2 regions of the Nonomuraea sp. B1E8 genome follow, and region 2 is predicted to be linked to the other one. Evidence: predicted binding sites of a transcription regulator. Region 2 holds the regulator's gene; the other holds the start of a gene.

Region 1 (5,718 bases), on a different contig from region 2:
TGTAGGCGCGGTGGAAGGTGGCGGGCGGGATGTCGAGCATGCGCAGCGGGCCGGTGTCGTAGCCGGCCTGGTCGATGCGGCCGCCGGGGGCCAGGCGCACCGCGCTGCGGTCACCGTCGGACAACGCCGCGCAGACCCACAGGACGCCGTCGTCCTTGGCCACGCCGGACAATCCCGACACCAGCCCGCCGCCGCCGCGCCGCATGGTCAGCTCGCCGTCGTCGGAGACGGTGAAGGAGACGGGGCCGCGGTTGGAGGCCACCAGGACGTTGTTCACCGCGCCCGCTCCGGCCGCGCGGGCCGCCGGCAGGGCGGCGAGCTGGTGTGAGACCTCAAGGTGACTCCTTCCGGCTGGCGGGTCGGTGCAGACGGGACCACACTGATCATCGTGGTGAACGGCCCATCGGAAAAGGAAGGATGCCAACAAGGCTCCCTATGACCCTAGGATCCCAGGCATGGCGCTTGATGAGCTAACCGAGGAACTCGCCCGCTCCGCCGCGGCCGGAGACCACCGTGCTCTTGGCGAGCTGCTGCGGCGGATCGAGCCCGATGTGATGCGTCACTGCGCCCGCATCCTGCCCTACCACCAGGACGCCGAGGAGGCCTCCCAGGACACCCTGCTGGCCGTGGCGCGCAACATCGGGCGCTTCGAGGGGCGGGCCAGGTTCAGCACCTGGCTGCACATCGTGACGGCCAACTGCGCGCGCACGACCTACCGGTCGCTCAAACGCCGGGCGGCCGAGCAGAGCTCGGACGAGCTGCCGATGCAGAAGCCCGACGTGCGGCGCGTCAGCGTGATCGCGGGCTCGCGGCTCGACCTGCTCGACGCCATGGAGGCGCTGGAGGCCGACAAGCCGGATCTGGCGCAGGCGCTGGTTCTGCGCGACATCGTCCAGCTCGACTACAACGAGGTGGCCGACCAGCTGGGCATCCCGCTCGGCACCGCGAAGTCGCGCATCCACCAGGCGCGCAAATATGTGCAGGGCGTGCTGGGAGACGACTATCGCTGAGATCGTACGTCTCATTATTTGAGACGGGAGGACGTTTCCGCCACGTGGGCGGGTAGAGTCCGAGTCGACAACTGAATATTGCTCATCCAGAGGGGTGGAGGGACCGGCCCTGCGAAGCCCCGGCAACCCTCCCGGCTTGTGACTCGCGACCTGGCGAGGCCGACCGGGACAAGGTGCCAATTCCGGTCTGTGGTCAAGGTGGCCGCAGACGAAGATGAGGGAAGGCCTCGCTTCATGTCGCACGATTTCGGTCCCGCCGTCGGTCTGTCCTGCCGCGAGTGCGGCGCGCGTTACCCGCTCGGTCCGAGCTTCGCCTGCCAGGAGTGTTTCGGGCCGCTCGAAGCGGCCTACGAGTTCGGCGAGGTGACCCGCGCGGCCATCGAGTCGGGCCCCGCCAACATCTGGCGCTACCGCTCGCTGCTGCCCGTGCCGGCCGACGTCGCCGACAAGCCCAACATGAACCCCGGCTGGACCAAGCTGGTCAGGGCCGGCAACCTCGGGCGGGCGCTCGGCATCAGATCCCTCCACGTCAAGGACGACTCGGGCAACCCCACCCACTCCTTCAAGGACCGCGTGGTCGCCATGGCCGTCGAGGCGGCCCGCAACTTCGGCTTCCACACGCTCTCCTGCTCCTCCACCGGCAACCTCGCGGGCGCGGTGACGGCCGCCGCGGCGCGGGCCGGGCTGGAGGCGTGCGTGTTCATCCCGGCCAACCTCGAACAAGCCAAGATCGCCATGGCCCGGGTGTTCGGCGGCCGGCTGGTCGGCATCGAGGGCACCTACGACGACGTCAACAGGTTCTGCTCCGAGTTGATCGGCGACCCGCTCGGTGACAAGTGGGGGTTCACCAACATCAACCTGCGCCCTTACTACGCCGAGGGCTCCAAGACGCTCGCGTACGAGATCGCCGAGCAGCTCGGGTGGCGGTTGCCCGAGCAGATCATCATCCCCATCGCCTCGGGCTCGCAGCTCACGAAGATCGACAAGGGCTTCAAGGAGCTGGTGGCGCTGGGGCTGGTCGAGGACACGCCCTACAAGATCTTCGGGGCTCAGGCGGCCGGGTGCTCGCCGGTGTCGACCGCCTACAAGGCGGGGCACGACGTCGTGCAGCCGGTCAGGCCCGACACCATCGCCAAGTCGCTGGCCATCGGAAACCCCGCTGACGGGCCGTACGTGCTGGACATCGCGCGGCGGACCGGAGGGGGCGTCGAGGACGTCACGGACGCCGAGATCGTGGCCGCCATCAAGCTCCTGGCCTCGACGGAGGGCATCTTCGCCGAGACCGCGGGCGGCGTGACCGTGGGCGTGCTGAAGAAGCTCACCGAGACCGGGCAGCTCGACCCGGAGGCCGAGACCGTGGTGCTGAACACCGGCGACGGCCTCAAGACGCTCGACGCGATCAGCGGCGACGCCAGGCCCACGGCCGTGATCAAGCCCTCCCTCGACGCGTTCCGCGCGACTGTCTGACAACCAGGAAAGGCGAGGTAAACCATGAGCGTTTCTGTGCGGATTCCCACCATTCTGCGCACCTACACCGGGGGCAACGCGGAGGTCAGTGGCGAGGGCGCGACTCTTCGTGACGTGCTGGCCAAGCTGGACTCTGACTACCCGGGTATCGGCGCGAGAATCCTGGATGAATCGGGCAAGATTCGGCGTTTTGTCAACGTTTATGTGGGGGAAGAGGACGTCCGATTCGCCCAAGGGCTGGACACTCCGGCGCCGGAGGGCACCCAGATCTCCATCATCCCCGCCGTCGCCGGCGGTTGAGTGCGGCAGATCACACTTCGGCGAAGGCGCCCCTTGCGGGCGCCTTCTTCTTTTCCCAGCAATTCAACGTTGAACCGTCGATGAGAGGAAATGCGCAGTCTGCGGATTGACTCTGTTGCCAAACCCCGTGCCACAGGTATGGTCGAGGGCGATCGCCTGGCTGATTTTCCGTTAAGTCAGGCGATTACGGGTCTCGCGAAGGAATGGGCGAGGTCTGGGAGCCCAGTAAGAGGAGTCGGAAGTGGCGCAGGGCACCGTCAAGTGGTTCAACGCGGACAAGGGCTACGGCTTCATCGCGGTAGACGGTGGTAAGGATGTATTCGTCCATTACTCAGCGATCATGATGGACGGGTACCGCTCTCTCGAACAGGGACAGCGTGTCGAGTTCGAGATCACGCAGGGCCAGAAGGGGCCGCAGGCGGAGTCCGTCAGGACGGTCTGATTACCGCACTGGTATGCACCGGCGGGTTCGCACGGCAGCGCAGTCCGGGCGAACCGTCACCTTTCTTCGTCGATCCTGGTACGGCGAGCCGTGTGCGCGAACCGCGGCCAGCGGTGCGCCCACGGGGCGGCTCGCCGGACAGACGACTGACCTGGGGGAAGTGCCGACCACGGGTGAGTTCGCTTGCACTCGGCAGGGTAGAGTGCTAAACAGTTCGTTGGCACTCTGTGCAGCAGAGTGCCAACACCGGATCGAGACGATGGGGTCTGCCGAACGGAGATGCTGACCCATGCCGTCGCGGGCGTCGGCTCGGTCCACGACAAGCCACCCTGCATCTGGGAGGTCTAGCCTTATGGCAGCCAAGATGATCGCGTTTGACGAGGACGCCCGGCGCGGTCTCGAGCGCGGTATGAACCAGCTCGCCGACGCCGTCAAGGTGACCCTGGGCCCCAAGGGGCGCAACGTCGTGCTGGAGAAGAAGTGGGGCGCTCCCACGATCACCAACGACGGTGTGTCCATCGCCAAGGAGATCGAGCTCGAGGACCCGTGGGAGAAGATCGGCGCGGAGCTGGTCAAGGAAGTCGCCAAGAAGACGGACGACGTCGCCGGCGACGGCACCACGACCGCCACCGTGCTCGCCCAGGCGCTGGTGCGTGAGGGCCTGCGCAACGTGGCCGCCGGCGCCAACCCGATGGCTCTGAAGAAGGGCATCGAGGCGGCCGTCGAGCGGGTCAGCGAGGAGCTCTCCAAGCTGGCCAAGGACGTGGAGACCAAGGAGCAGATCGCTTCGACCGCCTCCATCTCCGCAGCCGACCCCGAGATCGGCGCGCTCATCGCCGAGGCGATGGACAAGGTCGGCAAGGAAGGCGTCATCACCGTCGAGGAGAGCAACACCTTCGGCCTCGAGCTCGAGCTCACCGAGGGCATGCGCTTCGACAAGGGCATGACGTCGATGTACTTCGTCACCGACTCCGACCGCATGGAGGCCGTGCTCGAAGACCCGTACATCCTGATCGTCAACGGCAAGGTCTCCGCCAACAAGGACCTGCTGCCGCTGCTCGACAAGGTCGTGCAGTCCGGCAAGCCGCTGCTGATCATCGCCGAGGACGTCGAGGGCGAGGCCCTGGCGACCCTGGTGGTCAACAAGATCCGCGGCCTGTTCCGCTCCGTGGCCGTCAAGGCCCCGGGCTTCGGCGACCGCCGCAAGGCCATGCTCAACGACATCGCCATCCTGACCGGTGGTCAGGTCATCGCCGAGGAGGTCGGCCTCAAGCTCGAGACCGCCACCCTCGACCTGCTGGGCCGTGCCCGCAAGGTGGTCGTGACCAAGGACGAGACGACGATCGTCGACGGCGCCGGTGACGCCGAGCAGATCTCCGGCCGGGTCAACGAGATCCGCGCCGAGATCGAGCGCACCGACTCCGACTACGACCGCGAGAAGCTCCAGGAGCGGCTGGCCAAGCTGGCCGGCGGCGTGGCCGTCATCAAGGCGGGCGCGGCGACCGAGGTCGAGCTCAAGGAGCGCAAGCACCGCATCGAGGACGCCGTCCGCAACGCGAAGGCGGCCGTCGAGGAGGGCATCGTCCCGGGTGGTGGCGTGGCGCTGCTGCAGGCCGGTGCCAAGGCGTTCGACAAGCTCGAGCTCAACGGCGACGAGGCCACCGGTGCGGGGATCGTGAAGAAGGCTCTCGAGGAGCCGCTGAAGCAGATCGCGGTCAACGCCGGCCTCGAGGGCGGCGTCGTGGTCGAGCGCGTGCGCAACCTCACCCCGGGTGAGGGTCTCAACGCCGCGTCGGGCGAATACGTCAACATGTTCGAGGCCGGCATTATCGACCCGGCCAAGGTGACGCGCTCGGCGCTGCAGAACGCCGCCTCGATCGCGGCGCTCTTCCTCACCACCGAGGCCGTCATCGCCGAGAAGCCGGAGAAGACCCCGGCCGCTCCCGCCGGCATGCCCGGCGGCGGCGACATGGACTTCTAGGTCCTGTTTAGCGAGGCACGTCCCAAAAGAGCGGTCCGGTTTTTCCGGGCCGCTCTTGCTTTTGTTTGACTGCCATTACGTTTCGCAATTGATTCGCTACTTCGAGTGAGAAAGGGTTGTCACCACATCACCTCATCGAAGGAGCAGATAAGTGTTCTCCCGCAGTAAGCGCATGCTGGGCGTCGCCGTTCTCGGCCTCGCCTCCGTGACCCTCACGGCCGTTCCCGCGCATGCCGACAACCCTGTCGTCTTCACCCAGACCGTGACCCGGAGCGGGCCGCTGTGCGCGCTGCAAGCCTGGGTGCCGCTGCTCGGCAACGTGGGGCCGCTGGCCAAGACCTGCGGCTAGCGCCCACGCGAAAGGCGCCCCACCAGCGTGCGGTGGGGCGCCTTTCGCGTCGTCAGACCCCGTAGTGGGGGATGAGGTGGCCGCGGGCCAGGGTGTTGGCGGTGATGTTGAAGCCCACCACCGCCGGGCTGGCGCCGCTGTCCAGGCCGAGCGAGTCGACCCCCAGCGC
Region 2 (5,718 bases):
GAGCGCCCTGAGCGGGCTCGGCGAGCGTCCGTTCGGCTTCTACGTGCACGTGCCGTTCTGCGTCACCCGCTGCGGCTACTGCGACTTCAACACCTACACCGCCGCCGAGCTCGGCCCCGGCGCCTCCCACCGCGACTACGCCGACACCGTCGTCGAGGAGATCCGGCTCGCGCGCCGCGTCCTGGGCACGGCCGAGCTGCCGGTGGAGACGGTGTTCTTCGGCGGGGGCACCCCCACACTGCTGCCTCCTGAAGACCTGGCCAGGATCCTGAGCGCCATCGCCTCGGAGTTCGGGCTGCGGCCGGGGGCCGAGGTGACGACCGAGGCCAACCCGGAGTCCGTCACCCCGTCCTCCCTCGACAAGCTCCGCCACGGCGGGTTCAACCGGGTCAGCTTCGGCATGCAGAGCGTCCGCGAGCACGTGCTCCAGGTGCTCGACCGCGGGCACACGCCGGGGCGGGCCGCCGCGGCCGTGCGGGAGGCGCGGGCGGCCGGGTTCGAGCACGTCAACCTCGACCTGATCTACAGCACGCCCGGCGAGTCCGACGACGACTGGAGGGCCTCGCTGGACGCGGCGATCGAGGCCGGGCCCGACCACGTGTCGGCGTACTCGCTGATCGTCGAGGACGGCACCAGGCTGGCGGCCAGGATCCGGCGGGGCGAGCTGCCGATGCCCGACGACGACGTGGCCGCCGACCGCTACCTGATCGCCGACGAGATGTTGTCGCAGGCAGGTCTCCACTGGTACGAGGTGTCCAACTGGGCCACCTCCGACGCGGCGCGCTGCCGGCACAACCTGCTCTACTGGACCGGCGGGGACTGGTGGGCAGCCGGTCCAGGCGCGCACAGCCACGTCGGCGGCACCCGCTGGTGGAACGTCAAACACCCGGCCGCCTACGCCCAGCGGCTGGCCGGCGGCGCCTCGCCCGCGCATGCCCGCGAGGTGCTGGGCACCGGCGACCGCGACGCCGAACGCCTGATGCTGGAGCTGCGGCTGGCGTCCGGCTACCCGCTCGCCGAGGTCGCGCCCGCCGCGCGTCCCGCTGTGGCGAGCGCGCTGGCGCGCGGGCTGCTCGAGCCCGGGCCGTTCAGGTCGGGGCTGATGGTGCTCACGCTCCAGGGGCGGCTGCTGGCCGACGCCCTCATCAGGGATCTGCTCGTCTAGGTGATCATGCGGATGGCGAACGGATAGCGGTACATCTGCCCCTTGTTCGTGGCCATGGCCGCCTGGATGTGGAAGATCAACGAGACGATCCAGACCACCGGCAGCAGCAGGATGCCGACGAAGACGATCATCAGGATGCTCGAGACGAGATAGCCGATGAACATCGTGATCTGGAAGTTGAGCGCCTCGGCCGCCTGGTCCCGCACGTACGGCGACTCGTCCTTCTTCATGAGGTAGATGACCAGCGGACCGATCCAGGAGGCCAGCAGGCCCAGCAGGTGCGCGATCATCGCCAGCGAGGTGTCGTCGGTGCCCGGGCGGGGGCCGAAACGGCCGGGGACGTACGGCTCGCGGGGGCCTCCGGGGTAGGCGTGGCCGGGAGGAGGGCCGTAGCCGGGCGGGGGAGCGCCGTATCCCGGGACCTGGCCCTGGCCGGGCGGTGGCGCGTAACCGGGAGGCGGACCGTAACCGGGCTGCCCGCCGTAGCCTGGCTGGCCGCCGTAGCCGGGCGGCTGGGGTCCGTAGATGGGCTCGGAGTCGGGCATCCGGCCGTAGGGCTGCTCACCGTAGGACTCGGACCCGGGTTGCGGGCCGTACCCTGGCTGCCCGCCGTAGCCGGGCTGGGAACCGGGTTGCTGGGCGTATCCGGGTTGGCCGCCGTATGCGGGCTGGGATCCTGGCTGAGGGCCGTAGCCGGGTTGGGAGCCCTGCTGAGGGCCGTAGCCGGGTTGGGAGCCGGGTCGGCCGCCGTAGCCCGGGTGGCCGCCGGGGGACGGCGGCTGAGGGCCGGAGCCGTGGTCCGGCTGGAGGTCTGACGCGGACACCTTGCGGGTGCGTTCGTCGTCAGGCGGCGGCTGGGGATCCTGGCTCATGATGCCTCCGTCACGAAGTCGATCAGTTCTTCGACCCGGCCGAGCAGCTCCGGCTCCAGGTCGGTGTAGCTCGAGACGGCGCCGAGGATGCGCCGCCATGCCTGCGCGGGCTCCATGCGCCAGCCCAGGGCCGCGATCACGCCTTCCTTCCAAGGCACTCCGCGCGGCACGTCCGGCCAGCCGGGGATGCGCAACACGGACGGTTTGACCGCCTGCCAGATGTCGACGTAGGGGTGCCCCACGACGAGCACGTCCGGCGAGGTGATCTCGGCGGCGATCCGGCTCTCCTTGGAGCCGGGCACGAGGTGGTCGACCAGCACTCCGAGACGGCGGCCGGGCTCGGGACCGAACTCCGCCACGATGGCGGGAAGATCGTCCACGCCCTCCAGGTATTCGACCACGACCCCTTCGACCCGCAGGTCGTGACCCCAGATCTTCTCCACGAGGGCGGCGTCGTGCACGCCCTCCACGTAGATCCGGCTCTCCCTGGCCACCCTGGCCCGCAGCCCTTGGACGGCGATCGAGCCCGACGCGCTGCGTCTGGTGCCCGTGAGGGCCGCCGCCGGGCGTACGAGTGTCACGGGCTTGCCCTCGAGCAGGAACGCCGCGGGCGCGAGCGGGAACAACCGGCGCTTGCCGAACCGGTCTTCGAGCGTGACGGCCTCCTTGTCGCAGGCCACCACCGCGCCGCAGAAGCCGCTGTCGGCGTCTTCCACGACGAGCTCCAGCTCGGCGGGCACTTTCGGGATCTTCCCCTTGCCCGGCCGGCGCCAATTCCCCGCAAGTACATCGCCCTCGTACACACGGGGACGGTAGCAAATCACCCGCCGACCGCAAGGCGCCTGCGCGACGCACCCCGGCCTGCCAGGACGACGATCGTGCCGATGACCGCGGCGAGCAGCCCCGCGCCGCCGATCAGCAACGGGGTGGCCGTTCCGCCGCCCGTGGAGGAAGCGTCCCTCCCGATGCCGTACCGTACGGCGGCCTGCTCCTGGTGGGTGCAGACCAGCTGGTAGTCGCCCCTGGCGGGCGCGTTGACGACGAGGAACTGCTGCCAGGTCGTGCCACCCTCCGTGACCTTCGGGATGCCCGGGGTCTTGGCCAGCCTGGCCGGTCCGGAGATCTCGCACGAGTAGTGGACGGCCGTGTCGCTGGCGATGTAGACGGCCGGTCTGTCCGCGGGGTCGATCGGCACCGTGACGCTTTCGCCGGACGCGAACGCCTTGGTCGGCGCCAGGCCGGACGCGCCGGTCCCGCCGCCGAACATGACGGCGGCGGTGATCAGGCACACGACGGCCACGCCCCAGACGGCTGCCAGCCACCACAGGGGCGGCGTCACGGCCTTCGGGTCGATGCGGGGCGGGAACTGGGGTTGCCCACCATGGGGCCCGTACTGCGGCTGCGGGCCGTACTGGGGTTGTTGCGCGTACGGCCCGGGCTGGCCGTGGTACGGCGGTTGCCCGTACGGCGAAGGCTGACCGTAGCCCGAGGGCTGATCATAGGGTGGCGATGGATGCCCGAACTGCGGCGGCCGACTGTAGCCAGGCTGTGAGTCCGCCTGAGGCTCGGGTTGGGAGTTCGGCTGAGAGCCGTAACCGGGCTGGGAACCTGGCTGGGGGGTGTAGCCCGGCCGGGAGCCTGGTTGCGGGCCGTGCTGCGGAGGTTGGGGCTGACCTTGGTCGGGATCCTGCCCTGGCGGCTGGTCGGACGACGGGGGCTGGGAATCGTCGGTCATGTGCGCAAGTGTGAGGCCTGTCCCTTCCTGGAAGCTAGAAGCAGGACGGGACACGGTGTTATCGCACCTTGTGGGCGAGAGCCGTACACTTGGCACTCGGGAACACAGAGTGCTAGAGCCTGTGTTTTCCCCATGGCACGAGGGCAGGAGGTGAGCGCGTGCTTGACGAACGGAAGCTGGCGGTGCTCCGCGCCATTGTCGAAGACTACGTGTCGACCAACGAACCGGTGGGCTCCAAGGCGCTGGCCGATCGCCACAACCTGAAGGTCTCCCCGGCGACGGTCAGGAACGACATGGCGGCGCTGGAGGAGGAGGGATACATCACGCAGCCGCACACCAGCGCGGGCCGGGTGCCGACGGACAAGGGCTACCGCCTGTTCGTCGATCGGCTCTCGCAGGTCAAGCCGCTGTCGGGGGCCGAGCGCCGGGCGATCGAGACGTTCCTGGCGGGCGCGGTCGACCTCGACGACGTGGTGACCCGCACGGTTCGCCTGCTCGCGCAGCTGACCAGGCAGGTGGCGGTGGTGCAATACCCGACGCTGACCCGTTCGACGGTGCGGCACGTCGAGCTCGTCCCGCTGCACGACCGGCGGGTCATGCTCGTGCTGATCACCAACACCGGCCGCGTCGAGCAGCGGGTGATCGAGCTGCCCGAGGTGGTGGAGGAGGCGCGGATCGCGCACCTGCGCGCCGTGCTCAACTCCTGCCTCGACGGTTGCGGCCTGGCCAGCGTGCCCGACCTGGTGGCAGACCTGCCCGAGCGGTTGCCCGCCGAAGACCGGCCCGTCGTGGCGACGATCCTGTCGGTGCTGCTCGAGACCCTGGTCGAGCGGCACGACGAGAAGATCGTGTTCGCCGGGGCGGCCAACCTCGCCGGCGCCGACTTCTCCACCGGCCTCCGCGACGTGCTGGAGGCGCTGGAGGAGCAGGTGGTGCTCATGCGGCTGCTCGGCGAGACCACGTCCGACACCCCGTCCGCGCTCACCGTGCGCATCGGCTCGGAAAACCCCTACCTGCGGGGCACATCCATCGTCGCGACCGGATACGGTTCTGGCGACAACCAACTGGCCCGGCTCGGGGTGCTGGGACCCACGAGGATGGATTATCCAGTGACGATGGGCGCCGTGCGCGCGGTGGCACGCTACGTCAGCCAGATCCTGGCTGCATCTTAAGAGGTCGATAAGTGGCAAACAGCGACTATTACGCCACCCTCGGGGTGCGCCCTGACGCCAGTCAGGACGAGATCAAGAAGGCCTACCGCCGGCTCGCCCGCGAGCTGCATCCCGACATGAACCCCGATCCTGAGACCCAGGACAGGTTCAAGGAGATCACGCAGGCCTACGAAGTGCTGTCCGACCCGAACAAGCGCCAGATGTACGACCTGGGCGGCGACCCCTTCGGCGGCGCCGGAGCGGGTGCGGGCGCCGGAGCCGGCGGGTTCGGCGCGGGTTTCCCCTTCAGCGACATCATGGACGCCTTCTTCGGCACCGCGGCCGGCGCCAGGGGCCCCCGTTCGCGTGCCCGCAGGGGCCGCAACGCCACCATCAGGGTCGAGCTCGACCTGCGCGAGACCGCGTTCGGCACCACCCGCGAGCTGGTCGTCGACACGGCCGTGATCTGCGAGGTGTGCCAGGGCGCGGGCGCGGCGGCCGGCACCCACCCCGACACGTGCGACATGTGCAACGGGCGCGGCGAGATCTCCCAGGTCACCCGCTCGTTCCTGGGCCAGGTCATGACCTCGCGGCCGTGCCCGCAGTGCGGCGGGTTCGGCACCATCATCCGCAACCCCTGCCAGGAGTGCTCGGGCGACGGCCGGGTGCGCACCCGGCGGACGATCAAGGTCCGCATCCCCGCGGGCGTCGAGGACGGCACCCACATCCAGCTCGCCGGCGAGGGCGAGGTCGGTCCCGGAGGCGGCCCGCCCGGAGACCTGTTCCTCGAGATCG

Evidence for each region. Region 2 encodes HrcA, which represses chaperone genes, less so after heat shock. Its sites were predicted from a motif close to TTGGCACTCTCNNNNNGAGAGTGCCAA; they were not measured.
Region 1: groL (chaperonin GroEL) is a predicted target of HrcA. The motif match lies at 3,437-3,463, and genes of this name have one in related genera.

The regions. Positions count from the first base shown of each region.
Region 1 is NZ_JBDPLS010000023.1:28,309-34,026, forward strand. It holds gene ABGA98_RS43335 (trehalose-6-phosphate synthase) at 1-277, opposite strand, end outside; gene ABGA98_RS43340 (RNA polymerase sigma factor) at 456-1,010, shown strand; SAM riboswitch class I at 1,090-1,231, shown strand; gene thrC (threonine synthase) at 1,245-2,477, shown strand; gene ABGA98_RS43350 (MoaD/ThiS family protein) at 2,502-2,777, shown strand; gene ABGA98_RS43355 (cold-shock protein) at 3,019-3,219, shown strand; gene groL (chaperonin GroEL) at 3,572-5,200, shown strand; gene ABGA98_RS43365 (hypothetical protein) at 5,352-5,549, shown strand; gene ABGA98_RS43370 (YbhB/YbcL family Raf kinase inhibitor-like protein) at 5,602-5,718, opposite strand, start outside.
Region 2 is NZ_JBDPLS010000006.1:211,996-217,713, reverse strand. It holds gene hemW (radical SAM family heme chaperone HemW) at 1-1,165, shown strand, start outside; gene ABGA98_RS21675 (DUF4870 domain-containing protein) at 1,162-2,037, opposite strand; gene ABGA98_RS21670 (DUF3097 domain-containing protein) at 2,034-2,840, opposite strand; gene ABGA98_RS21665 (hypothetical protein) at 2,858-3,376, opposite strand; gene hrcA (heat-inducible transcriptional repressor HrcA) at 3,931-4,944, shown strand; gene dnaJ (molecular chaperone DnaJ) at 4,956-5,718, shown strand, end outside.